DNA from 3 places in the Catenulispora subtropica genome. Region 2 is predicted to be linked to each of the others. Evidence: riboswitches for the same ligand, from Rfam matches in the RefSeq annotation. Region 2 holds a riboswitch; each other region holds the start of a gene.
What was found. Region 2 has a riboswitch for cobalamin ahead of ABD466_RS18620 (putative cobaltochelatase). Riboswitches for the same ligand answer to the same signal wherever they lie in the genome.
Positions count from the first base shown of each region.

Region 1: it holds a riboswitch for cobalamin, as region 2 does, so the genes downstream of both, ABD466_RS12090 (ribonucleoside-diphosphate reductase subunit alpha) here and ABD466_RS18620 (putative cobaltochelatase) in region 2, are expected to answer to the same signal.
Region 3: it holds a riboswitch for cobalamin, as region 2 does, so the genes downstream of both, ABD466_RS06250 (ABC transporter substrate-binding protein) here and ABD466_RS18620 (putative cobaltochelatase) in region 2, are expected to answer to the same signal.

Region 1 is NZ_BAAAQM010000011.1:61,008-71,412, reverse strand. It holds gene ABD466_RS12130 (phenylacetate--CoA ligase family protein) at 1-263, opposite strand, end outside; gene ABD466_RS12125 (FecCD family ABC transporter permease) at 380-1,420, shown strand; gene ABD466_RS12120 (FecCD family ABC transporter permease) at 1,417-2,493, shown strand; gene ABD466_RS12115 (ABC transporter ATP-binding protein) at 2,495-3,322, shown strand; gene ABD466_RS12110 (ABC transporter substrate-binding protein) at 3,319-4,329, shown strand; gene ABD466_RS12105 (SGNH/GDSL hydrolase family protein) at 4,404-5,063, opposite strand; gene ABD466_RS12100 (quinone oxidoreductase family protein) at 5,122-6,105, shown strand; gene ABD466_RS12095 (PPOX class F420-dependent oxidoreductase) at 6,244-6,633, shown strand; cobalamin riboswitch at 6,706-6,960, shown strand; gene ABD466_RS12090 (ribonucleoside-diphosphate reductase subunit alpha) at 7,088-9,475, shown strand; gene ABD466_RS12085 (ribonucleotide-diphosphate reductase subunit beta) at 9,488-10,405, shown strand, end outside.
Region 2 is NZ_BAAAQM010000020.1:17,997-28,401, forward strand. It holds gene cbiE (precorrin-6y C5,15-methyltransferase (decarboxylating) subunit CbiE) at 1-1,002, opposite strand, end outside; gene ABD466_RS18595 (cobalt-precorrin-5B (C(1))-methyltransferase) at 999-2,177, opposite strand; gene cobM (precorrin-4 C(11)-methyltransferase) at 2,170-2,976, opposite strand; gene cobI (precorrin-2 C(20)-methyltransferase) at 2,973-3,719, opposite strand; gene ABD466_RS18610 (cobyrinic acid a,c-diamide synthase CobB) at 3,716-5,074, opposite strand; gene cobO (cob(I)yrinic acid a,c-diamide adenosyltransferase) at 5,152-5,772, opposite strand; gene ABD466_RS18620 (putative cobaltochelatase) at 5,772-7,850, opposite strand; cobalamin riboswitch at 7,938-8,064, opposite strand; gene ABD466_RS18625 (sulfite oxidase-like oxidoreductase) at 8,516-9,160, opposite strand; gene ABD466_RS18630 ((2Fe-2S)-binding protein) at 9,296-9,589, shown strand; gene bfr (bacterioferritin) at 9,678-10,157, shown strand; gene ABD466_RS18640 (class I SAM-dependent methyltransferase) at 10,214-10,405, shown strand, end outside.
Region 3 is NZ_BAAAQM010000005.1:28,678-39,082, forward strand. It holds gene ABD466_RS06220 (hypothetical protein) at 1-254, shown strand, start outside; gene ABD466_RS06225 (SigE family RNA polymerase sigma factor) at 385-879, shown strand; gene ABD466_RS06230 (hypothetical protein) at 915-1,250, shown strand; gene ABD466_RS06235 (ABC transporter substrate-binding protein) at 1,283-2,617, shown strand; gene ABD466_RS06240 (ABC transporter ATP-binding protein) at 2,614-3,411, opposite strand; gene ABD466_RS06245 (FecCD family ABC transporter permease) at 3,408-4,415, opposite strand; gene ABD466_RS06250 (ABC transporter substrate-binding protein) at 4,624-5,604, opposite strand; cobalamin riboswitch at 5,719-5,853, opposite strand; gene ABD466_RS06255 (enoyl-CoA hydratase/isomerase family protein) at 5,974-6,804, opposite strand; gene ABD466_RS06260 (GNAT family N-acetyltransferase) at 6,849-8,099, opposite strand; gene ABD466_RS06265 (alpha/beta fold hydrolase) at 8,222-9,121, shown strand; gene ABD466_RS06270 (metal-dependent hydrolase) at 9,126-9,842, opposite strand; gene ABD466_RS06275 (MarP family serine protease) at 9,949-10,405, opposite strand, start outside.

The sequences.
Region 1 (10,405 bases), on a different contig from region 2:
TCGCGGCAGCGCTCGGGAAGCGGATACGCGCGGTGGTAGGACTCTTTGTCCATCATCGGCAGGCGCCGGAAGTCCTCGATCGACCCGATGCCGTGGGGATCGATGCCGTGCGTCGCGAGGAACCGCTGATACGCCGGGACGGTGGCCGCCGTCCGGCGGAACAGTTCCAGGGCCGCTTGCTCCGGCGCCTCCGCCGCCCGATCGGCCGCGAAGAACGCGTCGTAAGCCTCCGCCACGCGGCGTGCCCGGATGCGATCGACCACTGGTCCTCCGGCCCTTCCCAGACTGACGAATCAGGGCCATACCGTATCCGCCGGATGAGCCGGGATCAGTCCCCGGGTTGACGAAGTTAGGCTAGCCTCACCTAAACTCTCCAACCATGCTCTCCCCCGCCCGGCCGGCGATGCCCGCGCCGACCCCCGTTCCGGCACCGCGCCGCCCTGTGCCGTTCGCCGTCGCGGTGAGTGGCGGAGTGGTCGCACTGGCCGTCTGCGCCGCGCTCAGCCTGGCGCTCGGCGCCCGGTCGATCCCGTTGCCCACTGTTCTCAGCGCTTTGTCGGGGGCCGGCCACGGACCCGACGCCGACGTCGTGACCGGCCTGCGGGTCCCGCGAACCCTCATCGGGATGTCCGTCGGCGGCGCGCTCGGCGTGGCCGGGGCCGTGGCGCAGGGCGTGACGCGGAACCCGCTGGCCTCACCGGCGACGTTGGGCGTGAACGCCGGCGCCGGGTTCGCGGTGGTGACGTCGATCTTCGTGTTCCACCTGGCACGGCCGGCGGAGTACGTGTGGTTCGCCCTGGCCGGCGCGGCCGCGGCCGCGCTCCTGGTGCACGTGCTGGCGCAGCGGCCCGGAGACGTCGACCCGGTGAGGCTCGCCCTGGGCGGCACCGTGCTGACGGCGGTGCTGGCCTCGTGGACCACCGCGCTGATGCTCGCCAGCCAGCGGACGCTCGACGAAGCGCGGTTCTGGCTCGCCGGATCGATCGGCGGCCGGGACGTCGCCGTGCTGGAACGCGTCCTCCCCTTCATCGTGACCGGCATGGTGCTGGCCGCGGTGGTCGCGCCGTCGCTGAACGCGTTGGCGTTGGGCGACGAGGCGGCCCACGCGCTGGGTGTACCGGTCGCCCGGATCCGGCAGCTCGGCGGGGCGTCCGTGGTACTGCTGGCCGCGGGGTCGGTGGCGGTGGCCGGGCCCGTGCCGTTCATCGGGCTCGCCGCACCGCACCTGGTCCGGCCGGCGGTGGGCACCGATCACCGACGGCTCATCCCCGCGTGCCTGATCGTCGGCGCGACGCTGCTCCTGGCCGCCGACGTACTGGGACGCCTGATAGCCCGGCCCTCGGAACTGGAGACGGGGATCGTGACGGCGTTCCTCGGCGCCCCGCTGCTGGCGGTGCTGGCCCGCAGGAGCGCCCGGTGACGAGCGCTCTGGTCGCGGCCCGGCGGCGGACGCTGGCCCTGTGCGGAGGCTGCGCCGCCCTGCTGGTGACGCTCGTCGGCATCGCGCTGAGCACGGGCCGGATGCCCATACCGTTCCTGGACGCGCTCCGTGCCCTGTTCGGCTTCGGCGATCCCGGGACCGTGCTGGTCGTCCAGCAGTTCCGCGCGCCGCGGGTGTTCGCCGCCCTGCTGGCCGGCGCCGCGCTGGCGGTCGCGGGCTCGATGACGCAGCGCCTGCTGCGGAACCCGCTCGCCTCGCCGGACGTCATCGGCGTCACCGGCGGCGCCTCCTGCGGGGCGGTCCTGGTGCTGGCGGCCGGCGATGTGCCGGCCGCGCTGACGCCGGCCGCCGCGGCGGCCGGCGGACTGGCCGTGGCGGCGCTGCTCGGCGCGTCGGCCTGGCGCTCGCGGGCGGCCGTGACGCGGCTGGTGCTGGTCGGCGTGGCGATCCAGCAGGGCCTGGCCGCCGTCGTGAACCTGATGATCGTCCGCTTCCCGCAGGAGCTGGCGAGCCAGGCGCTGCAGTGGACGTCCGGGTCGCTCTACGGACGCACCTGGACCGAAGTATGGGTCGCGGGCGGGGCGATCGCCGCGGTGGGATCCGTCAGCGTGCTGATGAACCGCCGGGTGGCGGTGCTCGACCTCGGCGACGAGTCGGCCGGCGGCCTCGGGCTCGACCCGCGGCGGACGCGGCTCGGACTGCTGCTGCTCGCGGTGGTGCTGGCGTCGCTGGCGGCGGCGCTGAGCGGGCCGATCGGCTTCGTGGCGCTGCTCGTGCCGCACCTGGTGCGCCGCCTCGCCGGGCCGCCGACGCCCGCCACCCTCGCCCTCACCGCGCTGACCGGAGCGGCGCTGCTGCTCGGCGCGGACTACATCGCCCTGAACCTGCTGCCGATCCACGGTCTGCCGGCCGGAGCGGTCACCGCGACGCTCGGCGCCCCTTGGCTGCTGTGGCTGTCCCTGCCCCACCGGCCCCCGGTCCCGGCTCGGCTACGCCGGGCCTTCGGACCGAGGTCGCGTAAGGGCCCGGGCATTCGGAACGAAGGAAGCTGACATGACCGCCCGCCTCGCCGCCCACGGCCTCGCCCTGCGCTATGCCGACCGCCTGGTCGTGCGCGACCTGGATCTGGAGATCCCGGCCGACGCCGTCACGGCGATCGTGGGGCCCAACGCCTGCGGCAAGTCGACGCTGCTGCGCGGTCTGGCCCGTCTGCTGGCTCCGGCCGCCGGGAGCGTGACGCTCGACGGCGCCGACATCCACCGGGTTCCCGCCAGAACGCTGGCCCGGTCGCTCGGCCTGCTGCCGCAACAGCCGGTCACACCGGAGGCGATCACCGTCGAGGCGCTGGTACGACTCGGGCGGCATCCGCACCAACGGGTGTTCAGTCCGTGGTCAAGAGCGGATCAGGAGGCTGTCGAGCGGGCACTGGAGCGGACCGGGGTCGGCGCGCTGCGCGACCGGCCGGTCGACCAGCTGTCCGGCGGGCAGCGGCAACGCGCCTGGATCGCACTGGCGCTGGCCCAGGACACCGAGCTGCTGCTGCTCGACGAGCCGACCACGTTCCTGGACCTGCGGCATCAGCTCGACGTGCTGGACCTGGTGGCCGACCTGCGCGCCGACGCCGGCCGCACCGTCGTCATGGTGGTGCACGACCTGGGCCAGGCCGCCCGCTACGCCGACCACCTCGTGGTGCTCCACGACGGTGCGCTGGCCGCCGCCGGGCCTCCGGCCGAGGTGCTCACCGCGGACCTCGTCGAGCGCGTGTTCGGCGTGCCGTGCCGTGTGGTCCCGGATCCGGAGACCGGCACACCGCTGGTCGTGCCCCTGGCGCGTCAGACCTCTGTATCCCTGCCAGCACCCGACCGACCGAGGAACCCATGATCAAGCACCGCCTGTCCGCCCTTCTGATCGCCGCGTCCCTGAGCACCGCGCTCGTCGCCGGGTGCGGCAGCAGCAGTTCCGGCACGACGCAGAACGCCGGCTCCGACACGTCTTCCGCCTCCCCCGCCTCCGACGCCCCGGCCGCCGCGTTCCCCCGCAGCGTCAAGCACGCGATGGGCACCGCCGAGATCAAGTCCCAGCCCAAACGGGTCGTGGTGCTGGACAGCGGGGAACTCGACGACGTCACCCTGCTCGGCATCACGCCGGTCGGCGCCGTCTCCCCGCACCTGAAGAGCGAAGGCGGCTTCCCGGCCTACCTGAAGAGCGAGATCGGCGGCACCGTCGACGTCGGCCCGATGACCGAGCCGAACCTGGAGCTCATCACCTCCCTGAAGCCGGATCTGATCCTGACCTCCAAGGTCCGGCACGAGAAGATCTACTCCAAGCTCAACGCCATCGCCCCGACGGTGATGGCCGAGACCACCGGCTTCCCATGGAAGGCGAACCTGGAGCTCTACGCACAGGCCCTCGGCAAGGAGAGCGAGGCCAAGGCCGCCGTGACGCGGTACGAGGCCCGGGCCGCGAAGCTCGGCGAAGCGATCAAGGCGAAGAACGGCGGCAAGCTGCCGACGGTGTCGGTGGTGCGGTTCGTCGCGGGACCGACCCGGCTGTATCAGAAGTCTTCGTTCAGCGGTGTCGTCCTGCGGGACGTGGGCCTGCCGCGGCCGGCGGCCGAGGACGTGGACCAGCTGATGCTGGAGGTCAGCCCCGAGCAGATCGGCAAGGCGGACGCCGACATCGTGTTCGTCACCACCTCCGACGACCCCTCGAAGACCAAGGAGACCGAGGTGCAGGGGACCGCGGTGTGGAAGGACCTGCCGGCGGTGAAGGAGAACCGGGTGTTCACCGTGCCGGACGAGACGTGGATGTCCGGGATCGGGGTGCAGGCCGCGGAGCAGATGCTGGGTGACATCGCGAAGGCGGCCGGGGTCGAGCTGCCGAAGTAGAGCCCAGATGTGGAGCGGGGGCGGTTTCTCGGTCAGCCGCTGATGTGGGTGTGGGCGGTACCCGCACCCACATTTCAGAGTTCGATAGCCGACAGAAACACGTCAGCAATCAGCGCGTGCCCCGCGAGGTTCGGATGGATCCGGTCATGCGACCAGTCCTCAGACCGCGTGCACCGCATCGCGTGATCGAAGACCCGCTGCGTCGCTATGTGCACCGCGTCGAACTCCTCAGCCAGACCCGCGACTGCGGCCGCGTAACGATCGCTGGTCGCGCGCTGTGGCTCCTCGCGGTCCGGCTCGATCACGTACGGGTCGGCGAGGATCAGGCGGCAGCCGGTCTCCTCGACGGCACGGCGCAGCAGTCCGCGCAGCGTCTCGACGAACTCGTCGAGCGGGACGGCGTTCTGCGGGTGGCCGTCGAACGCGCGCCAGACGTCGTTGATCCCGATCATCACCGACAGCCAGTCCGGACGCGGCGCCAACGCGTCGGTGTCCCACCGCTGGGCGAGGTGGCGCACGGTGTTCCCGCTGTTGCCGCGGTTGGTCCAGGTCAGCCGGACTTCCGGATGCCGGGCCGTCGTGAACGCCCGCAGCAGGCTGACATAGCCGTTCCCGTAGGGGGCGTTCTCCTCCCGGCGCCCGCAGTCCGTGATGCTGTCGCCGATGAGCAGGATGTGCTGACCGTCCTTGAACAACACGCGGGCCGCCTTCCGGAGTGCTGCGGGTATGGGCATCCGATCATGCCGGTATTTTCGTTCGGGCAGCAATCGGATCAAGGGAGGGGCACCCGTCATGAAGGCCGTCCAGTTCAGCGAGCCCGGCGGTACCGAGCACATCGCAGAGGTCGATGTTCCGACGCCGGAGCCCGCGCCGGGGCAGATCGCGATCGCGGTCCGCTACGCGGGCCTGAACTTCGTGGACGTCCTCGCCCGCCGCGGTGTGCCCGGCTACGCGACCGGCTGGCCGTATGTGCCGGGCATGGAAGTCGGCGGCGAGGTGGCGGCGGTCGGCGAGGGCGTCGACGGGTTCGCGGTCGGTGACGCGGTGGTGGCGTTCACGGTCGACGGCGGTGGTCTGGCCGAGACCGTGGTGGCCGAGGCCGGCCTGGCCGCGCGGGTGCCGGACGGGCTGGCCCTGGAGCGGGCCACCATCGTGCCGCTCACGTGGGCCACGGCCGTCGGGCTCGCCGACGCCGCTCATGTGTCCTCGAAGGACCGGGTCCTGGTCACCGGCGCCGGGGGCGGGGTCGGCGACGCGCTGGCGGCCGTGCTGAGCCTGCGCACTCCGCGTTGCGTCGTCGGCGGCACGAGCGCGAACTCCGCGGGCAGGCTGGCGGCGGTCTACCGTCCGGCGGTGCGGGACGCGGAGTTCGGCGCGGCGGCCCGCAAGGCCAACGACGACGAACTCTTCGACGTCGTGCTGGAGTCCATCGGCGGCGACGTGGCGTCGGCCTCGCTCGGGCTGCTCGCGCCGGGGGGCCGCTACGTCAGCTACGGCGCCGCGGCCGGTCAGCCCGACCCGGCCGCCCCGGCGCCGGCGGACCTGCGGCGCAACAACTGGACCACCGCCGGCTTCAGCATCATCAACCGGGCCCGCGCCGACGCGCGCGCCGTCGGGGCGCTCATCGCGGCGGTGTTCGCGCTCGCCGAGGCGGGCTCGGGATGGGAGCTCCCGGCGCCGCGGGTGGTCGCGTGGGACGAGGCGATCGACGCGCACATCGCGCAGGCCGAGAACCGCAGCCCGGGCAAGACCGTCGTCGCCGTCCGGGGTTCCTGAGCCGCTCCGAGGCCCGCCCGTCCACGGGAGAACCGGAACCGGGTCGTGGATGGGCGGACCTCGCACGATCAGGGATCGTGATCGCTGCGTGTCGGATCGCGACTTGCGGGGTCGCACCGGGCCGGATGGAGTGGAGCCATGTCTGTGATCCCCGAGTCGCACGCCGACCTGCTCGAGCGCCCCGTCTTCTGTCACCTGGCGACCATCCGCGCGGACGGGAACCCGCACGTGAACCCGATGTGGTTCCTGTGGGACGGCGAGTTCCTGTCGTTCACCACCTCGACCAAGCGTGCGAAGTACAAGGAGCTCAGCGAGCGCCCGAACGCCGCGGTGTCGATCAACGACCCGGACGCGCCGTACCGGTACCTGGAGTTGCGCGGCACCGTGGAACGGATCGAACCGGACACCGAGGGTGCCTTCTTCGCGGTGCTGGCGGACCGTTACTCGCTGCCGATGGACGGCCCCGTGGGCGACGCTCCGTACCGGGTGCGGATCTACCTGCGGCCGACGCACGCGACGTTCCAGTAGCAGCTCTCAGCACGCCCCGGTAGCCCTCTGACATACAGCATGTTGATTGTGAATTAGAGCCCGCCACAAGATATGGTGTCCGACGCAGCTGGTTCGGCCGTCCGCTCGCAGCACGGGCGGCGGCCGAGGCAAGAGGGAACCCGGTGCGAGTCCGGGACTGCCCCGCAGCGGTGAGTGGGAACGACCGCCGTCGTGCACACTGGGCCGGCGGCGCCTTCGGGCGCCGGCGCCGGCCTGGGAAGTGACGGCCAGTAGGTTCCGGGTCCGGGAGTCTCCGGTCCCCGGACGCCCGCGAGTCCGAAGACCTGCCAGCGGTGCCGCGCCCGGACATGGGGTGCGGCCGGTCCGAGGCCGCGCGGGACGGCTGACGGCGAAGGGCGCCGCGCTGCCGCGCGCCTTCTCGTCTCCTCGCGCACGGTCCGGATCGGGACCTACGACTGGCGAGGAGAGGGTTGTGACGGTCACGCAGGTCGGGATCGATGTCGATGCCGGCACGGGGTCGGGCGGGGCGGAGCCGGCGACGCCGCCTCCGGCGGGGACGGCGACGGTCTCCGAGCGGTCCCTGGAAGCGGCCGTCACGCGCTGGGCCGCCGGCCTCCCCGACGTCGACCCGGGCCGCGTCGCCCGCAAGACCTTCGCCGGCCTGCCCGCCGGCGCCGGCCCGGCCCAGGCCGCCGAGCTGGCCGTGCAGTGCGCGGCCGAGCTGATCGGCGAGGAGCCGCAGTACTCGAAGCTGGCGGCGCGGCTGCTGGCGGCGGTGATCGCGGACGAGGCCGCGGGGCAGGGCGCGGTGGCGTTCAGCGCGGCGATCGCCGTCGGGCATCGGGAGGGCCTGATCGGCGATCTCACCGCCGCCTTCGTCGCCGCGGAGGCCGAGCGGTTCGACGCCGCCATCGACGGGGACGGCGATCTCCGCTTCGAGTACTTCGGGCTGCGTACCGTCTACGACCGCTACCTGCTGCGGCACCCGGTCACCCGCCGGGTCATCGAGACGCCGCAGCACTTCCTGCTGCGGGTGGCCGCCGGGCTGTCGGAGCAGGCCGAGGAGGCGATCGGCTTCTACCGGCTGATGTCCTCGCTGGCCTACCTGCCCAGCTCCCCCACGCTGTTCAACTCGGGCACGCGGCACACCCAGATGTCGTCCTGCTATCTGGTCGACTCCCCGCGCGACGAGCTCGACTCCATCTACGCGCGCTACCACCAGGTGGCACGGCTGTCGAAGTTCGCCGGCGGGATCGGCATCGCCTTCTCGCGCGTGCGGGGGCGCGGCGCGCTGATCCGCAGCACCAACGGCCGCTCGAACGGGATCGTGCCGTTCCTGCGCACGCTGGACTCCTCGGTCGCCGCGGTCAACCAGGGCGGACGCCGCAAGGGCGCGGCGTGCGTCTACCTGGAGCCGTGGCACCCGGACATCGAGGAGTTCCTGCAGCTGCGGGACAACACCGGCGAGGACGCGCGCCGCACCCACAACCTGAACCTGGCGAACTGGATCCCGGACGAGTTCATGCGCCGGGTCGAGGCGGACGCGCTGTGGTCGCTGATGGACCCGGACCAGGTGCCGGAGCTGCCGGACCTGTGGGGCGAGGCGTTCGACGCCGCGTACCGCCGGGCCGAGGCCGAGGGCCGTTACGTCCGGCAGCTCCCGGCGCGCGAGCTCTACGGCAGGATGATGCGGACGCTGGCGCAGACCGGCAACGGGTGGATGACGTTCAAGGACGCCTCGAACCGGCTCTGCAACCAGACCGCGGAGCCGGGCCCCGGCGAGAGCCGGAACACGGTGCACCTGTCGAATCTGTGCACGGAGATCATCGAGGTGTCCTCGGACGCCGAGACCGCGGTGTGCAACCTGGGGTCGGTCAACCTGGCGGCGCACCTGACCGCGGACCGGTCGGCCGTGGACTGGGACCGGCTGCGGGACACGGTCCGCACGGCGGTGGTGTTCCTGGACCGCGTCATCGACATCAACTACTACCCGAGCGAGCAGACCGCGGCGTCGAACCCGCGGTGGCGGCCGGTCGGGCTGGGGCTGATGGGGCTGCAGGACGTGTTCTTCGCGCTGCGGCTGCCGTTCGACGACCCGCGGGCGCGCAAGCTTTCGACGCGGATCGCCGAGGAGATCTACCTGACGGCGCTGGAGACGTCGGCCGGGCTGGCCGAGCGGTTCGGCGCGCACCCGGCGTTCGACCGGACCCGGGCCGCCGGGGGCGCGCTGCAGCCGGACCTGTGGGGCTCGGCGACGTCCCCGGCGCTGGCCGCCCGGTGGAGCGCTCTGCGTTCCCGCGTGGCCGCGACCGGCCTGCGCAACTCGCTGCTGGTGGCGATCGCGCCGACCGCCACGATCGCCTCGATCGCGGGCTGCTACGAGTGCATCGAGCCGCAGGTGTCGAACCTGTTCAAGCGCGAGACGCTGTCCGGGGAGTTCCTGCAGATCAACAGCGCGCTGGTGAGCGAGCTGAAGGCGCTGGGGCTGTGGACGCCGGCGGTGCGGGACGCGATCAAGCGGGCCGAGGGGTCCGTGCAGGACATCGAGGCGCTGCCGGCGGAGCTGCGGACGCTGTACCGGACGGCGTGGGAGCTGCCGCAGCGGGCGCTGATCGACCTGGCTGCGGCGCGGGGGCCGTTCGTGGACCAGTCGCAGTCGCTGAACCTGTTCCTGGCGGCGCCGACGATCGGGAAGCTGTCGTCGATGTACATGTACGCGTGGAAGGCCGGGCTGAAGTCCACGTACTACCTCCGGTCGCGGCCGGCGACGCGGATCCAGCAGGCGACGGTGACCGTCGCCTCGGAAGAGGCCGTCGCCTGCTCGCTGGAGAACCCCGAAGCCTGCGAAGCCTGCCAGTAAAGGAAGCCTTTGATGCTGCTCGACCCCGGTCTGGACCTGACCTTGCGCCCGATGCGCTACCCGCGTTTCTTCGACCGCTTCCGTGACGCGATCAAGAACACGTGGACCGTGGAGGAGGTGGACCTGCACAGCGACCTCGCCGACCTGGACCGGCTCTCGGCGGCCGAGCGGCACCTGGTGTCGCGGCTGGTCGCCTTCTTCGCCACCGGCGACACGATCGTCGCGAACAACCTCGTGCTGAACCTGTATCAGCACGTGAACAGCCCCGAGGGGCGGTTGTACCTGTCGCGGCAGCTGTTCGAGGAGGCCGTTCATGTGCAGTTCTACCTGAACCTGCTCGACACCTATGTGCCCGACGAGGACGAGCGGGCGGCGGCGTTCGCGGCGGTGGAGAACATCCCGTCCATCCGGCGCAAGGCGGAGTTCTGCTTCCGCTGGATCGACTCGCTGGGTGCTCTGCAGCGGCTGGAGACGCGGGAGGACCGGCGGGCGTTCCTGCTGAACCTGATCTGCTTCGCGGCGTGCATCGAAGGGCTGTTCTTCTACGGCGCCTTCGCCTACGTGTACTTCCTGCGTTCGCGCGGGTTGCTGCACGGGCTCGCGTCCGGGACCAACTGGGTGTTCCGAGACGAGTCGATGCACATGGCGTTCGCGTTCGACGTCGTGGAGACGGTGCGCGCCGAGGAGCCGGACCTGTTCGACGAGGAGATGGCGCGGCAAGTGCGGCAGATGCTCGCCGAGGCGGTGGAGTGCGAGACGCAGTTCGCCGAGGACCTGCTCGGGGGTGGGCTCGGGGGCAGGAGCGGAGTGCCGGGGCTGCCGGTGGCGGACATGCGCGGGTATCTGGAGCACGTCGCCGACCGGCGGCTGGTGCAGCTGGGGCTGGAGCCGCTGTACGGCGCGGCGAACCCGCTGGCGTTCATGGAGCTG
Region 2 (10,405 bases):
GACCACCGTCTCGGCCGGGGTGTCGGCGCACGCGGCGATCACTTCGGCGCCGCCTCCGCCGACGAACACGGCGTCCGGCTGCGGAAGGCTGTCCAGGGCGCTCGGGGCGTCCGCGACGACGACTTCCACAGCCACGGCGTGTGCGGCGGCGTTGGCCCGGATCCGGTCGCCGGACGCGGCGTCGTGGTCGACGGCGACGACGGCGGCGCCGAAGCGGGCGCACTCGACGCCCACGGAGCCCGAACCGGCGCCGATGTCCCAGACCAGGCGGCCGGGGCGCGGGCCGAGCTTGGCCAGGGCCAGCGCGCGGACCTCGGACTTGGTGATCATCGAGTCGCGGTGGGCGAACGCCGACTCCCCCAGCGCCCACGCGCCGGGGACGCCCTGGAAGCCGGCCAGCCAGCCGCGCTCGGACGTCAGCCGCGACTCGTCCAGGCACAGCAGAACGTGCGGGTCTTCGAACTCCGCGTGCGCGGCGGCGTGCGAGCTGAGGATCTCCACCCGCTGATCGGCGTGCCCGAGTCGCTGGGCGACGACGAACGTCCGGTCCGGCAGGGCGGTCCCGAGCTCCCGCGCCCCGGCGCCCGGGCCGGTCAGCACCGCCACCTTCGGGAACGCGCGGCAGACGTTGGCGACCGGGCGCAGGTCCCGGCCGTGCGCGCTGACCACCACCGCGTCGTCCCAGGACATGCCGATCGCGGCGAAGGCGGCGGCCACGGACGAGGCGGCCGGCAGCACGGTGAGGTCGAGCCCGCGCTCGCGCAGGGTCCTGACGATCCCGAAGAAGCCGGGGTCGCCGCTGGCCAGGACGCACACCCGGTCGTACGGCGCGATCTCGTCGAGCATCTCGTCCAGGCGCACGAGATGGTGCCTCTTCGCCGTCGGCGGCACGCCCACCTCGTCCAGGATGCGTGCGGTGCCGACGACGAGTTCGGCGGCGTCGACCGCGGCGCGGGCGCCTTCGGACAGCGGGGTGCCGTCGAAGCCGATCACGGTGATCACGAGCGGGCCACCACTTCGCGGCCGCTGAAGTCGACCATGACGACCTCGGCGCGGATCGCGCCGCCGCACTCGTCGGCGGCGAAGCGTTCCAGGACGGCGGCGACCCGGCGGCACAGTTCGCCGCCGGCCACGCCGAGCAGTCCGGCCGCGTCCCAGAGCTCGTATCCGTGACGGGCGGTGTTGGCGACGGCGACCTCGGCGGCCAGGGCGGCGGAGCCGCCGACGGCCGAGGTGATGTCGCCGAGCAGCGAACAGTCCACCTTCGACCGCGTGTAGTGGGTCATCAGGACGCCCGCGCCGAGTTTGGTCAGCTTCCCGGCCATGCCGACGAAGACCACGCGCCGCACACCGTGCTCGACGCAGCGGCGGATCGCCGCGCCGGTGAAGTCGCCGACCTCGACGAAGCTGACCTCGGGCAGCTCCGGGAACAGCGCCATCGCGCCCTTCTCGGTGCGCCCGCCGGTGCACAGGACGAGGACCGGGTCCTGCGACGTCTCCGCGGCCTGCGCGGCGAGCACCGACACCGCCTGCTCGACGCTGGCCCGCCACGCGGCGGTGGAGAACGGCCGGACGATGCCCGTGGTCCCGAGGATCGAGATCCCGCCGAGGATGCCCAGCCGGGCGTTGGTCGTCTTGCGCGCCATCACCTCGCCTTCGGGCACGGAGATGACCACGCTCAGCCCGCGCCCGCGCGCAGACTCCGGCGCGGAGGCGAGCGCCTCGGCGACGGAGTCCTCGATCATGCCGCGCGGCACGGGGTTGATCGCCGGGCCGCCGACCTCCAGGCCCAGGCCCGGCTTCGTGACGACGCCGACGCCGACCCCGCCGTCGAGGTGCAGCCCGCTCCCGGCGGGCAGCCAGGACACGGTGGCGGTGAGGTGCGCGCCGTGGGTGACGTCGGGGTCGTCGCCGGCGTCCTTGACCACGACCGCCTCCGCCCGGCCGGGCCGGGGCAGTTCACAGCGCGCGGTGGCGAACGTGACGCGGCGCCCCGAGGGCAGCGCGATCTCGGTCCACGTCTGCGGTTCGCCGGTGACGAGCGCGACGGTGGCGGCCTTCGCGGCGGCGGCCGCGCAGGCCCCCGTCGTCCACCCGGGGCGCAGCGCCTTCTGCCTGACCTTCATGGTGCGCGGGAGATCGGGCTCCCGGAGGTCGGGGACGTCTGGATCAGACATCTGCGACGCTTTCCAGCAACGCTCTGCGGGCCGCCTTGTCCGCGCGCCGGAAACCGTGGAAGTGGCCGGGGTGGTAGAGGTGCGAGCGGGTGCCGTGGGAACCGAGCGCCGGTCCGACGAGGAAGAGCGTGTGCTTCCAGAGCTTGCGGGACTTCACGGTCTCTTCGAGGTCTGCGATGGTGCAGTACGCGAGCTCTTCGTCCTCCCACGTCGCGCGGTAGGCGACGATGACCGGCGTGTCGGGAGCGTAGCCGCCTTCGAGGAGCTCGGCGGCGAGCTGGCCGGAGCGGGCGGCGGACAGGAACACCGCCATGGTGGTGCCGTGGCGGGCGAACTCGCGGATGGACTCCTTCTCGGGCATCGGCGTCTTGCCGCCGCCGAGCCGCGTGAGGATCACCGACTGGGCGACCTCGGGGATCGTCAGCTCGCGCTGGGCGATGGCGGCCACGGCCGAGAAGGCCGAGACGCCGGGGACGATCTCGGTGGCGAGACCCAGATCGCGGCAGCGGTCGAGCTGTTCCTGGACCGCACCCCACAGCGACGGGTCGCCGGAGTGGACGCGGGCCACGCGCAGGCCCTCGGCGGCGGCCCGCTCGTAGACGGCGACGGCGCCTTCCATCGGCAGCGCCGCGGAGTCCACGATCTCGGCGTCCGGCCGGGCGTGTTCCAGCACCTCTTCCTGCACCAGGCTGGAGGCCCAGATCACCACGTCCGCCTCGGCGATCGCCTTCGCGCCGCGCAGGGTGATCAGGTCGGCGGCCCCCGGTCCGGCTCCGATGAAGGTCACTTTCGCGGTCACAGCGCTCCCCCTCGTTCGCGTCGCCGCGCGGTGGTGATGACAGTGGACAGATACGGCGCGCCGGCGACCGTTTCGGGGGCCAGCTCCGCGACCGGGCCGACGACTTCCTCCGGCAGGCCGAGGGCGGCGCCGAAGACGGTCTGCCCGGTGCGGTCGGCCTCGGCGACGGCCGCGAGCATCTCGGGCAGGAACCGGCCGCCCTTGTAGGCGACGACCGTGTCGAACGACGCCAGAGCCTGTTCGTAGGCTTCGAGGCCGGCGGTCATCGGGAACAGCGCCAGCACCTCGCGGCCCTCGGCCAGCACGGTTCCGGATCGGGAGGCGAGGTCCTGCATCGCGGTGATGCCGGGGACCGTCTCCACGTCCGCCGAAGGCATCAGGGTTCGCACCGTCTGCGCCAGGTAGCTGAACGTCGAGTAGATGTTCGGATCGCCGATGGTGGCGAAGGCGATGCGCTCGGCGCCGTCCTCGAACGCCGCGACGACCTCGCGGGCGGCCTCATCCCAGGCGTTGAGCCGCTGCGCGGTGCGCCCTCCTCGGTCCGAGAGCGCGAAGGGCACAGCGCGGACCGTGGCGCCGTCGACGTGCGCGCGCACGGTGGCCTCGGCACGTCCCGGTCCTTCGGGACCGTCGGCGAGGACGGGCACGAACACGACGTCCGCCTCGCGCAGCACACGCACGGCCTTGACCGTCACCAGGTCCGGATCGCCCGGCCCGACGCCGACGCCCGTGAGCAGCCTCATGGCCGCACCCCGCAGCTCTCGACCAGCCGCCGGGCGATCGACGGCGTCCCGGCCCAGTGCAGGTGCAGGTAGGAGGCGTGGATCCGGGCCCCGGCGAAGCCCTCGGTGACCGGTCCGCCGTCGCGGCGCCAGTGCCAGGCCGGGGGCGAACCGGCCGAGGGGCTGACCGCCGTGCGGTGGAACTCGTGCCCCGACACACGGGTGCCGGCCGCGGCGAGCACGGACTCGGAGGCGGCGACCGCATGCCGGTAGCCGAGCGTGAGCCGGTCGGTCATCACGGCCTCCGCGTCCACGATCCCGCACATCGGCAGCCCGTCGAGGCTCTTGCCGAGATAGAGCAGTCCGGCGCACTCGGCGGCGACGGCGCCGCCGTAGCGCGCGAAGCGGAACATCGCCTCGCGCAGCGCCTCGTTCGCGGCCAGTTCGGGGGCGTGGACCTCCGGGAAGCCGCCGCCGATCACGACGCCGCCGACGCCGGCCGGCAACGCCTCGTCGCGCAGCGGGTCGAACGGGCACAGCTCGGCGCCGGCGGCGGTGAGCAGTTCGGCGTTCTCGGCGTAGGAGAAGGTGAACGCGGGCCCCGACGCGATCGCGATCCGGGCCTTGGCGCCGCGCCGGGGCCCGACCTCGACGGCCGGGTCCCAGGGTGCGGCCCGCAGCGGCGGCGCGGTGCGGGCGAGGCCGTAGACCTCGTCGAGGCGGATGCTCGTGTCGACGAGGGCGCCGAGGGCGGCGACGGCGTCCAGCGCCTCGGTGCGGCGTTCGGCGACCGGGACCAGGCCGAGGTGGCGCGAGGGAGCCGAGACCTCGGCGTCGCGCCGCAGCGCGCCCAGAACCGGCACGCCGATCTCGTCGAGCGCCTCGCTCAGGATCCGGTGGTGCGTCTCGGAGCCGACCCGGTTCAGGACGACCCCGGCCAGCCGCACCTCGGGATCGTAGGAGCGGAACCCGTGCACCAGGGCGGCGATGGAGCGGCCCTGCGCGGCGGCGTCGACGACGAACAGCACCGGCGCGTCGAGCAGCTTGGCGACCTGCGCGGTGGAGGCGAGCTCGCCCTCGCCGGTGGCGCCGTCGTAGAGGCCCATGACACCCTCGACGACGGCCAGGTCGGCACCCTCGGCGCCGTGCGCGAACAGCGGCGCGACGCGGTCGGTGCCGACCATGTAGGGGTCGAGGTTGCGGCCCGGGCGGCCAGCGGCCAGGGCGTGGTAGCCGGGGTCGATGTAGTCCGGGCCGACCTTGAACGGGGCGACGGTGAAACCGCGCTCGGTCAGGGCTTTGATGATGCCGGTGGCCACGGTGGTCTTGCCGTGGCCGGAGGCCGGGGCCGCGACGACGAGGCGGGGGATGGTCAGGCTGGCGGGAGCGGCCGGGCTGATCGAGCCGGTCGGTGCCCCGCCCGGTCCGGTCGGCGCAGTCCCCGGAACCGGGCTCACCACTCGATGCCCTTCTGGCCCTTCTGCCCGGCGTCCATCGGGTGCTTCACCTTGGTCATCTCGGTGACCAGGTCGGCGGCGGCGAGCAGAGCCGGCGCCGCGTCGCGTCCGGTGATGACGACGTGCTGCGTCCCGGGCCGCTCGGCCAGGGTCTCGACCACCTCGTCGACGTCGACCCAGCCCCACTTCATCGGATAGGTGAACTCGTCGAGGACGTAGAGCCGATAGGTCTCGGCGGCGAAGTCATGCTTGATCCGCTCCCAGCCGGCGCGGGCGTTCTCGGCCTGCAGCTCCGGGTCGCTGTGCAGATCGCGCTGGATCCAGGACCAGCCCTCGCCCATCTTGTGCCAATCCACCGGACCGCCCCGGCCGGTGGACTCGTGCAGCTCGCCGAGCGCCTTGAGGGCGTTCTCCTCGCCGATGCGCCACTTCGCCGACTTCACGAACTGGAACACCCCGATCGGCCAGCCCTGGTTCCACCCACGCAGCGCCAGCCCGAAGGCGGCTGTGGACTTCCCCTTGCCGGGACCGGTGTGGACGATCGTCAGCGGCCGGTTGCGCCGCTGCCGGGTGGTCAAGCCGTCGTCGGGCACGTATGCGGGTTGGCCCTGGGGCATCAGGCGGCCCTCCGGTCGGAGTGGGGGCGGTTGCTCTGCACCGCCGCGGTCAGCGTGTCCGCGGCCAGATCGGCGAGCCGGAGGCACTCGCCCCCGAGGTCGCCGGCCAGCCGGGCGGCCAGGCCCAGGCGGACCGGGCCGGCTTCGCAGTCCACGACGACCGCGGTGCCGCCGACGGACGCGACGGTGGTCGCGAGGTGACCGGCGGCACGGCGGGCGTCGGCCAGCGGGTCCTTCGCGCGCGAGGCCTGGGTCGCGCGGCCGTCGGTGACGACGACCACGAGCGGGCGGCGCTGCGGATCGCGCATCCGCTCGACGCGCAGGACGCCGGCGGCCTGGAGGAGCCCGGCCGCGAGCGGAGTGCGGCCTCCGGTGGGCAGGGTGGTCAGGCGCGCGGCGCCGGCGTCGACGGACCAGGTGGGCGGGAGGACGACGTCGGCCTCACGCCCGCGGAAGGTGACCAGGCCGACCTTGTCGCGGCGCTGGTACGCGTCCATGAGCAGCGACAGGATCGCGCCCTTGACCGCGGACATGCGCTGGCGCGCGGCCATGGAGCCGGAGGCGTCGACGACGAAGAGGACGAGGTTGCCCTCGCGGCCCTCGCGGATCGGCTCGCGGAGGTCCGCGGGCCGGAGGATCAGGGCGCCTTCGTCGCGGCCTCGGGACACCTGCTCAGGTGCGGCCGCTCGAACCGTCGCCACGAGGTGCAGCCCGCGTGTCCCGGGGCGCGCGCCGATCGCCCGGCCCGAGCTGGTCCGCGCCTTGGAGCGGCGGCCTTCGGCACCGCCGCCCACGCCCTCCACCTTCAGCAGGCGCGCCTTGAACGGCTCGCCCGGCATCGCAGGGCTCTGCTCCCGCGCCGCGCCGGACGGCTCCTGCCCGCCCGCCGAGGAGCCGGAATCGGCCACCGCCTGGCCGACCGGCTCCTTCTCCGCCTCGTCGTGCGACCGCTGATCAGATTTCTCCGGCCGCTCCGGCTCGGTGTTCCGCGCATCCGGAGCACCGCCGCCGGGCTGATCGTCGAGCGGGCCGCCGCCACCGGGCCCGTCAGGACCGGGATCAGGATCCTCGTCCCCGTCCCGCATCGCCTCGTCCAGTCGCTCCTCGTCCAGCCCCGGCGCGTCGAACGGGTGCCGGCGCCGCCGGTGCGGCAGCGCGAGCGTCGCCGCCCGCCGCACGTCCTCGGCGATCACCACGGTCCGGCCGGCCCAGGCCGCCAGCGCCGTGGCGGCGCGCGCCGTCACCAGGTCCGCGCGCATGCCGTCGACTTCGAAGGCGGCGCAGATCCGGGTGATCCGCAGCAGTTCCCCGTCCGGGAGCACCACGGAAGGGAGCAGTTCGCGGGCGGCGGCGATGCGCGCGGCGGTCTCCTTGTCGGCGGCCTCCCAGGCGGTGGCGAACGCCTCGGGGTCGGCTTCGTAGGCGAGGCGGCGGCGCACCACCTCGGCGCGTTCGGCCGGGTCGCGGCTGGCGCGGACCTCGACGGTCAGGCCGAAGCGGTCGAGCAGCTGCGGGCGGAGTTCGCCCTCCTCCGGGTTCATGGTGCCGACGAGGAGGAAGCGGGCGGAGTGCCGGACGGAGACGCCTTCGCGTTCGACGTGGGCGACGCCCATCGCGGCGGCGTCCAGCAGGAGGTCGACGAGGTGGTCGTGGAGGAGGTTGACCTCGTCCACGTAGAGGAGGCCGCGGTGGGCCGCCGCCAGCAGTCCGGGTTCGTAGGCCGCTATGCCGGAGGCGAGCACCTTCTCCAGGTCCAGCGATCCGACGAGGCGGTCCTCGGTGGCGCCGACCGGGAGCTCCACCAGGCGGGCCGGGCGGGAGTCGACCACCACGGCGCCGAAGTGCGGGCCGTCCGGACAGCCGACGTCGGGGACCTCGGGGTCGCAGGAGAAGCGGCAGCCCCGGACGACGTCGATCTCCGGCAGCACCGCGGACAGGGCGCGCACGATCGTGGATTTGGCGGTGCCTTTCTCACCGCGGACCAGCACCCCGCCGACGGCCGGGGAGACGGCGTTGAGCAACAGGGCCAGCCGCAGATCGTCGAGTCCGACCACTGCGGCGAAGGGGTACGGCGGCACGCCGAATCAGCTCCTCACGGGTGTCCACGCCCGACAGGTCAGGTAGCACAAGCACGCCGCGGGGGCGGCGTGCCGGGGACGGTCGGAGTCTCCTGACTCTCAGATCGCAGCGCCTCTCCCGCCTTCCCAGAACGTTGACGTTCCAGTGGCATCCCACGAAGAGGTGCTCCCTGATCACAGTGGCGGGACCGTTCCGGATTCACACCGGGATTCCTGCCGACCATCCTGCGTTGCAGCATCCCGCAGCGATCATCGGGCGTCAAACCGCGACCGGCCGGGCGCGCCGGGGCGCCTGGGCGCGCTCGTCCGGCGCCCGGTGGCGGGATGTCCGGATGTGTCTGTCAATGGGAAGGTGATCGAGCGAAAGCGCGGACCGCGCGTCCTGGGCGAATACGAGTTGGAGGGCGGTGCCTTCGGACCGGCGGCGGGTGCGGGGCGGGGTGAGCAACGCGACACGCGCGCAGCGGGCGGGAAGGGCGGGAAGGGACAGCCGGCGGGATCACACGGGTCGCCCGGATCGGCGGGGTCGCCCGGATCGTCGGGGTCGCACGCCTCTGCGGGATCCGAACGCCGCCGCCGCGCGCTGAGCCGCTCCGGAACGCTGTGGCAGGCCGTATTGCGCCGGATCCACATGCGGTGATGATCCGGGCCCTACGGTCTCCGACCTACAGCGGCGGCCCGTCGCCCGGGTCTTCTTGGTAGGAGTACCGCTGTTCCCGCCACGGGTCGCCGATGTTGTGGTAGCCGCGCTCCTCCCAGAAGCCGCGGCGGTCCTCGGTGAGGTACTCGATGCCGCGCACCCACTTCGGGCCCTTCCAGGCGTACAGGTGCGGCACGATCAGGCGGAGCGGGAAGCCGTGATCGGGGGTGAGCGGCTCACCGTTGTGGTGGGTGGCGAACACCACGTTCTCGTGGAGCAGGTCCTCCAGGCGGAGGTTGGTGCTGTAGCCGTACTCGGCCCAGACGGTCACGTGGGCCACGTCCGGGGCCGGCGGGGCCAGGTCGAGGACGGTGCGGGCGGCGACGCCGCGCCAGGCGGCGTCCAGCATCGTGAACTTGGTGACGCAGTGGAAGTCGGCCACGACGTCGATCGCCGGCAGCGCCGAGAACTCGTCGTGGAACCAGACCGCCTCCTCGCCGTCGGCGGTGGCGCCGGTCACCCGGAAGTCCCAGCTGTCCGGCTTGAAGCGGGGCACGGGGCCGTAGTGCAGCACCGGCCACTCGCCGCGCTGCATGCGCTGACCGGGTGGAAGCCGGCCCGCCGTCTGCTCCTCGGCTTCGATGTCCACCCCTGATCCCGGCTGCCCCATGCGGTCCATGTTTCCAGATGTGGTGCACGGCACGTGCGCCGGGGACTTGGCAGTGCCGGATAAGTAGCTTAGGCTCGCCTAAGTCCCCAGTGATCAGGCCGGACGCGCCGATCGACGAGCCCCCGGAGCCACGCTTTGTACGCCTGCATATGCCACGCGGTGACCACCGCCGAGGTCGACGCCGCGGTCGCGCTGGGCGCCCAGACCGTCAAGCAGGTCCGCCAGGCCACCGGGGCGGGCGCGTCGTGCGGGACCTGCGTGAAGCGGCTGAGCTGCCTGCTGGCCGCCGCCCGGGTCGCGGACTCGGCGCCGGCGGAGGCCGTACCCGAGGCGGAGCGGCTGCCGGCGGTCCCCGCGGGGGACGTGCTCCCGTCCCAGGTCACCGTGCACGCTCCGGACTGCCCGGCCGCGCTCCCCGCCCTGGGCTGATCCGGCACGCCCCGCCGGCCCCCGTTCGGCGCAATCCGCCACGACGTCGTTACCGTCCGCGACCGCCACTCTGGCAGGATCTGGCGGCATGCAGGGTGACAAGGACATCATCGCGTTCCTGAACGAGCAGCTCACCGCCGAACTGACGGCCGTCAACCAGTACTGGCTGCACTACAAGCTGCAGGAGAACCGCGGCTGGAAGAAACTCGCGGAGTACACCCGCCACGAGTCCATGGACGAGATGAAGCACGCCGACAAGCTGGCCGAGCGCATCATCTTCCTTGAGGCCCTGCCGAACTTCCAGAAGCTCCTCCCCCTGGAGATCGGCCAGACCGTGACCGAGATGTTCCAGGCCGACATGAAGGTCGAACTCGCCGCCGTCGACCGTCTCCGCCGCGGCATCGTCCTCATGCGCGAGCGCAGCGACATCACCTCCGCGAACCTCTTCGAGGAGATCCTCGCCGACGAGGAACACCACATCGACTACCTGGAGACGCAGCTGGACCTGATCGGCCAGCTGGGCGAGCCGCTGTACATCGCGCAGCTGGTGGAGCAGCCGGAGTCGTAGCAGTAGCGAGCAGTAGCAGTAGCAGCCGGGACACGCTCGAACCGAGGACGCACCTGATGGCCGACTACGCCCTGCGGATCAGCGACGCCGAGGTCGCGCGCTACCTGCACATGGCCGAGGCCGCCGAGAGGGCCGAACGCGACCTGTGGATCGCCGCCGGCGCCGTACCCGGGGCCCGGATCGCCGACGTCGGGTGCGGTCCGGGCGCGGTCTCGGTGCGGCTCGCGGCTCTGGCCGCGCCCGGCGGC
Region 3 (10,405 bases), on a different contig from region 2:
GCATCGGCGAGATCGGCCCGTCCTGGGACGACTCGCAGGGTGTCTTCGTCTACGCCGACACCAAGACGAACACCTCGGTCGCGGTCGTCGCCCAGCGCCGCGGCCGCTACGTCGTGCTCACGTACACCCGCGGGGGTGCCAAGCCGCAAACGGGGTACTACGACTTGGAGGCCGGCCCGGACACCAGCAAGGCGGCCGACGCCGCCACGGAGGTCCTGGGCCAGCTGACGAACGCGGTCGTGAACCGCGACTGACCCGTGGACCGAGGCCGACCGGCCCCGGCGGGGAGGGCGTACCGGACCCGTCCGACGCGCCACGGAACGAGCGGAGCCACCAGCACCACCCACAGTCCAGCCGCCGACAGGTGAAGGCCACTGATTTCGGATGCGGTCCGGGAACGAGGATTTCCGCGAGTTCGTCAGCGCCCGCCAGGGCGCGCTCCGGCGAACCGCGTACCTGCTGTGCGGCGACTGGCACCAGGCGCAGGACCTGACCCAGCAGACGCTGGCCAAACTGTTCGTGGCCTGGTCGCGGGTCCGGGCCGTGGAGGCCGTCGACTCCTACGCGCGGCAGGTGCTCGTCCGCACCTACATCGACGAGTCCCGCAAGCGGCGCAACCACGAGGTGGCCACCGCCGACCTGCCGGACTCCGGCACCGAGGAGCCGGAGATCGAGACCCGGCTGGCCCTGATGGCGGCGCTCAAGCAGCTCTCCCCCCGGCAGCGGGCTGTCGTGGCGCTGCGGTTCTGGGACGATATGAGCGTGGAGGCCACGGCCGAGGCGCTCGGGATGAAGGCCAACACCGTGAAGTCGGACACGGCACGCGCCTTGGCGAAACTCAAAGGGCTGCTCGACTCGTCTCTACACCAGGCGGTCTGAGCGATGGGTGCGGAGCCGACGGAGGGAGGACACGGATGAGCGCGGTGGACGCCGCGGGCGAGAACGCCATGCGCAGCCTGATCGGCACCGCCTTCGCCGCGGACGAGCCCGGGCTGCCCGAGGTCGACGAGGTGATGGCGGCCGTCGAGGCGCTGGGCGAGGGCATCCGGCACCGGCAGCGGGTCCGGACCGGCATCGCGGCCGGCGCGCTGTGCGTCGCCGCGTTCGGCATGGTGGCCGGCATCGCGGCGGTGGCCCACTCGACACACTCGGGCGGGCCCGTGATGGTGGTGCCCGGCGGGAGCGGCGGGCCGGCGGCGCCGCCGATGACGGGCGAGGGCGGCGGGCGACTGGTCACGCCCGCACCGTAGGGGGCACGAGGCGGCGTCCGAGAGGAGGGCCGGTGCGGCGGCTGGGGACCTGGGCGACAGCAGCAGCCCTGCTCACGTGTGCGGCGTGCGGCACCCGGTTGCCGGATTCCGCGTTCTCGTCGCCGGTTCCCGACGCGCCGGCCCCGGTCTCCGGGGCCGCCGGCGATGTCGGCGTCACCGCGACCTCGATCAAGATCGGGATGATCGACTCGGTCGACTCCCTCCTCGGCCCGGACACCTTCTCCGGCCCGATGTACGGCGCACAGGCCTTCTTCAAGGCGCTCGACGCGGCGGGCGGGGTGAACGGCCGCCAGATCACCTTCGTGTCCTGCGATGACCAAGGTGTCGGCGGCACCGACGTCTCGTGTGCGCACAAGTTGATAGACGAGGACAAGGTATTCGCGTTCTCCGGTAACTCAGCGTTCGCATATGATGGCGCCGCTTATATATCGGCCAAGGGGGTGCCGGATATCGGCGGCGAACCGATCAGCAACGCCTACGATCGCTATCCACATCTTTACTCCATCTACGGCAGCGACTATCCGCGCGACGGAAAGACCATCGGATGGCAGGGCAAGCTCTACTCCTCCACCGAACCGGAGCACTATGCGAAAGTGACCCTTAAGGCTCATGTCGCCGGACTCGTCTCCTACAACCAAGCCGACTCCGCGCGCTACGCCGCCTACGAGGCCGAGGCGCTGCGAGCGGAGGGGTTCACGGTCGTCCCGGAGCAGTTGGACATCGCGCTGGCGGACTTCGACTCGGCGGCGCTGGACATGAAGAACAAGGGGGTCGACGTCGTCTTCGACACCATCGACACCGACGGGAACGCGCGGCTGTGCAAGGCGATCGACGCCGCCGGCGTGCCGATCGTGGCGAAGATGACGACGGTGCAGAGCTGGGACGCCACAGTCGCGGCGACCTACAAGGACGCGCCGAAGTGCCGGAACCTGTTGTACGCCGACTCCTCCGACCGGAACTACGAGGACACGTCGGTGCCCGCGGTGAAGGCGTTCCGCGACGCGATGGCGAAGTACTTCCCGGAGCGCGAGGGGAGGCTGTCGGAGTGGGAGATCGACGGATGGGCGTCGGCGCAGTGGCTGACGGACGCGGTGGCCTCGTGCGGCGCGAACGTGACGCGGGTGTGCGTCGAGAAGTTCATGAACTCGGGGCAGCCGTATGACGCGCGCGGGATGATCACCCCCGCGGCGTTCACCGTGAAGGCACCGACGGGGACGACGCACGCGTGCTTCAACGTCGCACAGTGGCAGGACTCCGCGAACGGCGGCCGCGGCGGCTGGGTGACGCGGGTGCCCGACATGGACACGAACTGCTACGACGTGCCGCAGGTCTCTTATTCGCCCTAGTTCGGGCCGCCGGGGCTCGGTCGCGGCCGCGTCAGATGGACGACCGGCCTGCCCTCTCCGTCGTCGAAGACCCTGACGCGCGCGCCGTAGTGCTCGGCGACGCGCTGCTCGGTGAGGACTTCGCGAGCAGAGCCGCGCGCGACGGCTTCGCCGCCGACGAGCAGGGTGAGTTCGTCGGCGTACTGCGCGGCCAGGCTGAGGTCGTGCAAGGTGCTGACGACGGTCAGGCCCTCGGTGGCGCGCAGTTCGTCGACGAGATCCAGGACCTGCTGTTGGTGGCCGAGGTCCAGGGCGGTGGTGGGCTCGTCGAGCAGGAGGATGCCGGCTTGCTGGGCCAGGGCGCGGGCCAGGACGACGCGCTGGCGCTCGCCGCCGGACATGGCGCCGAGCCGCCGGGCGGCGAACCCGGCCAGGTCCAGACGATGGAGTGCGCGCTCGGCGACGGCGCGATCGTCCCTGCTCTCGACGCCGAGGTAACCCAGGTGCGGGGTCCGGCCAAGGCGCACGTACTCTCCGACGGTCATGTCGCCGGGCAACTGCGGCTGCTGGGGGACGTAGGCGAGGAGCCGGGCGCGGTGCTTCGCGGCGAGCCGGGCCACGTCCTGGCCGCCGACCTGGATCTCCCCCGCATACGGCAGGATCCCCGCGATCGCCCGCAACAGCGTGGACTTGCCCGCGCCGTTGGGCCCGAGGACGGCGTGCCAGGAACCGGCCGCCACCGCGAGGTCGACGCCGTGCAGGATCGGCTTGCGGTCCAACGCCACCCGCACCCCGGCCGCCTTGACCGCGCTCACCGGTCCCGCCCCCGTGTCGCCCGCAGGATCAGGATGAAGAACGGCGCCCCGACGAACGAGGTGACGACCCCGATCGGCAGCTCGGCCGGCGCCAGCGCGGTCCGCGCCAGCAGATCGGCCAGCACCAGGAACGCCCCGCCGACGAGCAGGCTCATCGGGAGCAGCAGCCGGTGTCCCGGCCCGGCCACGCGGCGGACGACGTGCGGCACGACCAGGCCGACGAACCCGATGATGCCGCTGACCGCCACCGCGGTCGCCGTCGCCAGCGAGGCCGCGGCCAGGACGATCAACCGCACGCGCACCGGGTTCAGGCCGAGCGTGGCGGCCTCGTCGTCGCCGAGCGCGAGGACGTCGAGGTGGCGGGCGTGCAGCGTGACGATGAGGATGCTGATGACGGCGTACGGCACCGCGAGCCGCACCAGCCCCCAGTCCGCCGCGGTGAAGCTGCCGAACAACCAGGAGTACACCTGCTTCACGTCGGCGCTGCTGCTCTGCATCACGAACGCCTGCACCGACCCGACGAACGAACTCACCGCCACACCCGCGAGGATCAACGAGGCGGTGCCACCGCGCCCGACGAGCGTGCCGAGCACGTAGCTGGTGAGCACCCCGGCCAACCCGCCCACGAAGGCGGCCACCGGCACCGCCCCGACCCCGCCGAAGGTCTGCTCGGGCCCGCCGCCGTAGACGATGACCAGGGTCGCGGCCATCCCCGCGCCGGCGGAGGCACCGATGGTGCCGGAGTCGGACAACGGGTTGCGGAACACTCCCTGATAAGCCGCGCCGGCCTGCGCAAGCAGGGCGCCGACCAAGGTCGCGAGGACGACGCGGGGCAGCCGGATCTGGTCGAGGACGCCCTGCTGCACCGGAGTGAGGCCGGTGGAGAGGTGGACGAAGGGGAGCTTGTCGAGCAGCGCGGCGGCGGTGCCACCGACCGGGAGGCCGGCGGCACCGCCGAGACTGGCGACGAGGACGGAGAGGAGAAGGGCCGCGGTGGCGGCCATGAGCACGATCGCCGGGCGGGCGAGTTTGCGCGCAGGGACCACCCCGTCGTCGATCGCACCCGTCAGATCGGCTGCCGGCCCGCTCTCCCTGGAGATCTCGCCCGACACCACCCCCGCGGCTGTCGTAGCGAGCGTCCCTCCGGTCGTCCCTTCGCCCGGACCCGGCACCGCCGGGCCGGGCGAACCTCCGCGCCTCATCGCCGGGGTCTCAGCCCTGGGCCTTGTTCACCGCGTCGGAGACCTGCTGGACCAGGTCGGCCAGGCGCGGGCCCCAACGGGAGGCGATGTCGTCGTCGAGGCCGACGATGGTGCCCTTGGCGGCGTTCTTCACCGCCGGGACGGCGGACCAGCCGGGGCGGGCGGCGACCGCCGCGGAGGTCTGCTGGCAGCACTTGGTGTCGGCCAGGAAGACCAGGTCGGGCGCCGCGGTGACCAGGTACTCGTCGCTGAGCTGGGGGTAGCCGCCGCCGGTCTTGTCGGCGGCGTCGGCGACGTTGGCCAGGCCCAGCTGGGCGAAGACCGAGCCGATGAAGGTCTTCGAGGTGGCGCTGTAGTTCCCGGGGGTGCCGACCTCGTAGTAGTACTTCAGCGGCGTGGCGGGCTTCTTCGTGGCCGCGATCGCGCTGGTGATCTTCTGCTTCATGGCGGCGACTTCGGTGGCGGCCTTGTCCGCGTGGCCGGTCGCGGCGCCGAGGGCGGTGATCTGGCCGTAGGCGTCGTCCAGGCTGTTCGGCGCGTCGAACCACAGCACCGGCACGTTCAGCTTGCCCAGCTGCTCGACGATGTTCGAGGTGTCGGCGGCGACCACCACCAGATCCGGGTTGTACTTCGCGATCGCCTCGGCGTCCGGCTTGAAGCCGGACAGCGCGGTCTTCGGCGCGCTCGCGGGGTAGTTCGACTGGTCGTCGACCGCGACCACCTGGCTGTCCGCCCCGATCGCGAACAAGTCCTCGGTCGCCGACGGGGACAGGGACACGATCTTCTTGGGCTGCGCGGCCAGCTTCACCGCGCCGTTCTTGGCGGTGACGGTGGCCGGGAACGCCGCCGCGCTCGGCGAGGCCGAGGAAGAGGTCGAGGTCGAGGCCGTGCCCGACGCCGCGGGCGCCGACTTCGACGACGAACACCCGGCGGCCAGCAACGCCGAACCCGCTATGACACCCACGGCGACATGCCGCGCCACACTGTGCAGACGAGAATGCACGAGGTCAGCTCCTCCGGCTGATCCGCGGCCCCGCGCGACGCACGCCGGCCCTGGTGACCGTGATGCGCACAGCCGGACCGCCCCGAACCGCGAGGGCCGAACGTTGACACACCGCGTGAGGCGACCTGGCTCGCTCCCGGGGGAGCTCACAGTTGCGGGACAGCGCCGGATTCCCACCGGCTTCGCTGCACACGTTGTGGACGGCACGCCGCCGTCACCGCAGACGCTAGCAAGCACACGGGCCCGCGACTAACCCCGAACGGGGCGCGGGCCCGTGATCTGCACAACTCGAGGGCTGTCGAGGGCTGTCGCGGGCTGTCGAAGGCTGTCGCAGCCCCGGCGGCCGTGACCCCGCCGTTACGGCCAGACCGGCTTCCGCTTCTCCACGAAGGCCCGCACCCCCTCGGCCCGGTCCGCCGAGAACGCCGTCGCGCGCCACGCCCCGTCCTCGACGTCCAGTCCGGCCGCCAGCGGCAGATCCGCGCCGACCTTCAGCGCGTGCTTCGCGTTGCGCACGCCGATCGGCGAGTTCTTCGCGATCTGCTGCGCCAGCTCCAGCGCCGCCGCCCGCGCGGTGGACGCGCCGGCGACCCGCCGGTCGATCATCCCGAACCGGTCGGCCTCGTCGGCGTCGATCCGCCGCGCGGTGAAGATCAGGTCCGCGGCGCGGTTCATGCCCACCCGCCGCACCAGCGTCTGCGTTCCACCGCCGCCGGGGATGACGCCCACCGACACCTCCGGCAGGCCGAACACCGCACCGTCGTCGGCGACGATGAGGTCGCACCCCAGCGCCAGTTCGCAGCCGCCGCCGAGCGCGTAGCCGGACACCGCCGCGATCACCGGCATCGGCAGCGAGCCGAAGGCGGACCAGGTGCGCCGGAACGCCGGCCGGGTGGCGACCAGCTCGGCGTCGCTCATCTGGTTGCGTTCCTTCAGGTCCACGCCGACGCAGAACGCGTGGTTCTTCCCCTCGGCCGACGGCGCGGCCGACGAGACCACCACCGCGCGCACCGCCGGGTCGTCGGCCAGTTCCGGCGCCACGTCCCGGATCGCCGCGGCCATCCCGGTCGAGATCGCGTTCATCGCCTCGGCGCGGTTCAGCACGATCTCCGCGACCACGCCGTTGCCCTCGGCCGGGTGCCGCCGCAGGAGTACTCCGTTGTAATCCTTCTCCAGTGCCTCAGTCATGCCGCCCACAGTATGAGACAGCGATTTGAATCCAAAAGCGCAGATCAGAATCCGAAGGGCACGAACGGCGCGACATCGCTGACGAACGCCCGCGACGCCTGCGCCAGCGCCCCCGCCCGCAGCTCCTCGATCCGCCCGGCCCGGCCCAGCGCCCCGAGCGAGAACCCGCCGAGGTACGCGGCCCCGAGCTCGCGCGGCCCCAGGACCAGGTCCGCCGGATCCGTCGTCCGCGAGCACTCCGCGCCGTCGGCGTCCCCGCGGAGCCGCCACCGCCCGGTGTTCCACGGGCAGAACGGGTCGGAGAGCTCGAACACCACGTCCACCGCAGTGGCGTAACGCCGCGCGGCCAGGGCCCTGTCCACGTCCACGATCCGCACATAGAGCATGTCCTGCAGGCGCGGTACCGCCTGCCGGAAGTCGGCGAGCAGGAACGTCAGCGGGTCGTCGGCCGGCACCTCGGCCTGGACCTCGCTCGTCAGATCGAGGTCGCACAGGAATCGCCACATGGCGACGTAGGAAGCGAGGTCGCGCCCGTAGACGTCCTTGACCCTCACCTTGCACTCCGGCCGCGCCGGGTTGTTGTAGCCCTCCTTGACCCGGTACCGCGCGAAGCCGACGGTCGTCCCGTCGGCGTCCTCGGCCAGCACGCACCGCAGCGGCCCGGCGCCGTCCCGCGCGAACTCCCAGTCGGCCAGCGCCGCGTCGCGCCACCCGTCGCCGACCCGCGGCATCATGCCGGGCCGGCCCAGCCGGTTGGCCTCGACGACCTCCTGGCAGCGCTCGTATCCCTCCAGCGGATCCACCATCCGCATCCGGAACTTGTCACTGCCGGCCACCGCCGACAGCCCGTTGTCGCCGCGCGGGACGGTGAGGCTCAGGTGCTGGACGCCCAGCGCGTAGCCGAACCGTCCGTAGATGGCGGGCTCGGACGCGAGCAGGATGCCGACCGGCGCGTCCCCGCGCTCGTGCCACCCGTGCATCTGGTGCCGCATCATCGCCGTCAGGATGCCGCGCCGCCGGTGCGTGGCCTTCACCGTGATCATCGTCACGCCGCCGGCCGGCACCGTGACCCCGCCGGGCACCGTGAGTTCGAACGGGAAGTCACCGCCGGTGCTCACCAGCTCGTCGCCGTCGAACGCGGCCACCGACCGCTCCCGCGGCAGCAGACCCTGCCACAGGTCGTGGGCCTCCTGCGGCGGGTTCTCGTGGAACCCGAAGTCCAGCTGCGCGGCGAAGGCGGGCGCCTCCTCGTCGGTGAAGGGGCGGACCGGGTAGGAAGGGGCATCGGAGCTCATAATCCATGGCTAACACCGCATCGCCGCACATGCGAGCCAATATTCACCGCGCACGCCCCTCCCGCGCCCCCCGAGCCCGGACGCAAGCTCCTCACAAGGCGGCAGCATGGGAGGCTGATGCCATGCAGGATTCCGATCCGATCCGCCTTCCCGGCCCGTGGACCCACCGGGACATCACGGCCAACGGCGCCCGCTTCCACGTCGCCGAAATGGGCGAAGGCCCCCTGGTCCTGTTCCTGCACGGCTTCCCGGAGTTCTGGTGGTCCTGGCGCCACCAGCTCCCGGCGGTGGCCGACGCCGGCTTCCGCGCGGTCGCGATGGACCTGCGCGGCTACGGCGGCAGCGACAAGACCCCCCGCGGCTACGACCCGCTGACCCTGACCATGGACGTCACCGGCGTCATCCGCGCCCTCGGCCAGTCCAACGCCACCTTGGTCGGCCACGGCTGGGGCGCCTTCCTGGGCTGGACCGCCGCCGTCTTCCGCCCGGCCGCGGTGAACCGGCTCGCCATCACCGGATCGGCCCATCCCCGCCGCCTGCGCCAGGCCCTGCTGACCGACCCGAAGCAGATCGCGGCGGCCCGGTTCATGTGGTCGGCACAGCGCCCCTGGGCTCCGGAGAAGGCACTCACGCGCGACGCGGCGATGCTGGTCGAGCAACTGCTCGCCGAGTGGGGCGCCACGGGCTGGCCGGAGCTGGACGTCGCTCAGCGCTACCGCGAGGCGATGCTCGTGCCGGGCGCGGCGCACTCGTCGTTGGAGTACTACCGGTGGCTCATCCGGTCACTGGTCCGTCCGGACGGCATGCGCTACGCGCAGCGGATGCGGACGGAGGTGCGGGTGCCGGTGCTGCATCTGCAGGGCGAGTTGGACAGCGCCTTGCTGCCGCATGTCGCGCGGGGATCGGGGCGCTATGTGACGGCGGCTTACCGGTGGCGGTTGTTGGAGGGGATCGGGCACTTTCCGCATGAGGAGGCGCCGATGCGTTTCACCAACGAGCTTGTGGACTGGCTGAAGAGCTGAGGCGCTAAGGCTTCGAAGAGGTCTTGACGTAGAGCAGCACCGCACATCCGATGGCCATGGCCGGGGCCAAGAACCAAGTCTCCACCCTGTTCCCCGTCCGCTGGATGATCGGTATCCCGGTCCGGAACGTGAACGGCCAGAACAACCGGCACCCGTGATCGGTCAGGCAGTCGCCCGCCAGGTGGGTCAACGCCCCGAGTCCCATCGCGAAGGGCAGCCAGGACGGGGCGCTGGCGATCCACCGGTCCATCAGCACCGTGCCGCCGCCGGCCAGCAGGACGCAGGGGCCGTAGGCGTCCAGCTTCTCCCCGGGAGGGCACAGGTTCAGCGCCCGTACGGCCAGCACCAGCATGAAGAACACCAGGGAGAGCGTGAAGTAGCGTCCCAGATACTTCTCGCCCGCCCACGTGCCATAGGCGACGCCGGCGACGAAGGCCAGGGAGTGGGTGGCGTGTCGGTGGCCGCCGCTGATCTTGGACACGCCCTTCGTGAGCGTGTGGGTGATCGGGCCCATCGAGTGGGCGATGGTGCCGTTCGGGTGGTCGATGTCGGGCAGCAGGGCGGCGCCGGCGGTGATGAAGGTCCCGAAGATCAGGTCCTTGGCCTGGATGTGGGCGGTGGAACCGTGCATGGCCGGATAGGCCAGCACGCTCATCGGCAGAGTGGTCGCCGCCGCCGCCCAGGCGAGTCCGCCGCTGGTCGCGTGTGAGTGCCCGAGCATGGCCGGTCCGCCCCCCTGCATTCCTGTGCGAGTACTGGCATGAACGTACCAGGAAGGGGCGACGAACTCCCCGGTCGGCAGAGCCCTGACGACCGCCGTCCCGCCGTCAGATGGCGCAGGCCTGTGTGTTGACCGGTGCGTCGGTCGCAGCGCCGGTCTGTGCGTCGCCGGCGACCTCCTTCGCGGTCAACGCATAGCCCGTGTTCTTGTCCTCCAGCGACTTCGCGAACACCACTCCGAGTACGCGGCCGTCGGTCGAGAGCAGCGGCCCGCCGGAGTTGCCCTGCTGCACCTGCGCGTACAGGGAGAACACCTCGCGCCGGACGTTGCCGCTGGAGTAGATGTCCGCGCCGGTCGCGGTGATCTGCTCGCGGATACGGGCCGGGTCGACGTGGAACGGACCGTCCTGCGGGTAGCCGACCACCAGGGCCGAGTCGCCCGACTTGCCGTCGCCCAGGAACGGCAGCGGGGCGGCGGTCAGGCCGGGGACGTCCAGGACGGCGATGTCCCGCTTGGGGTCGAACACCACGACCGTGGCCGGGTACTGGCGGCCGGACGACTGC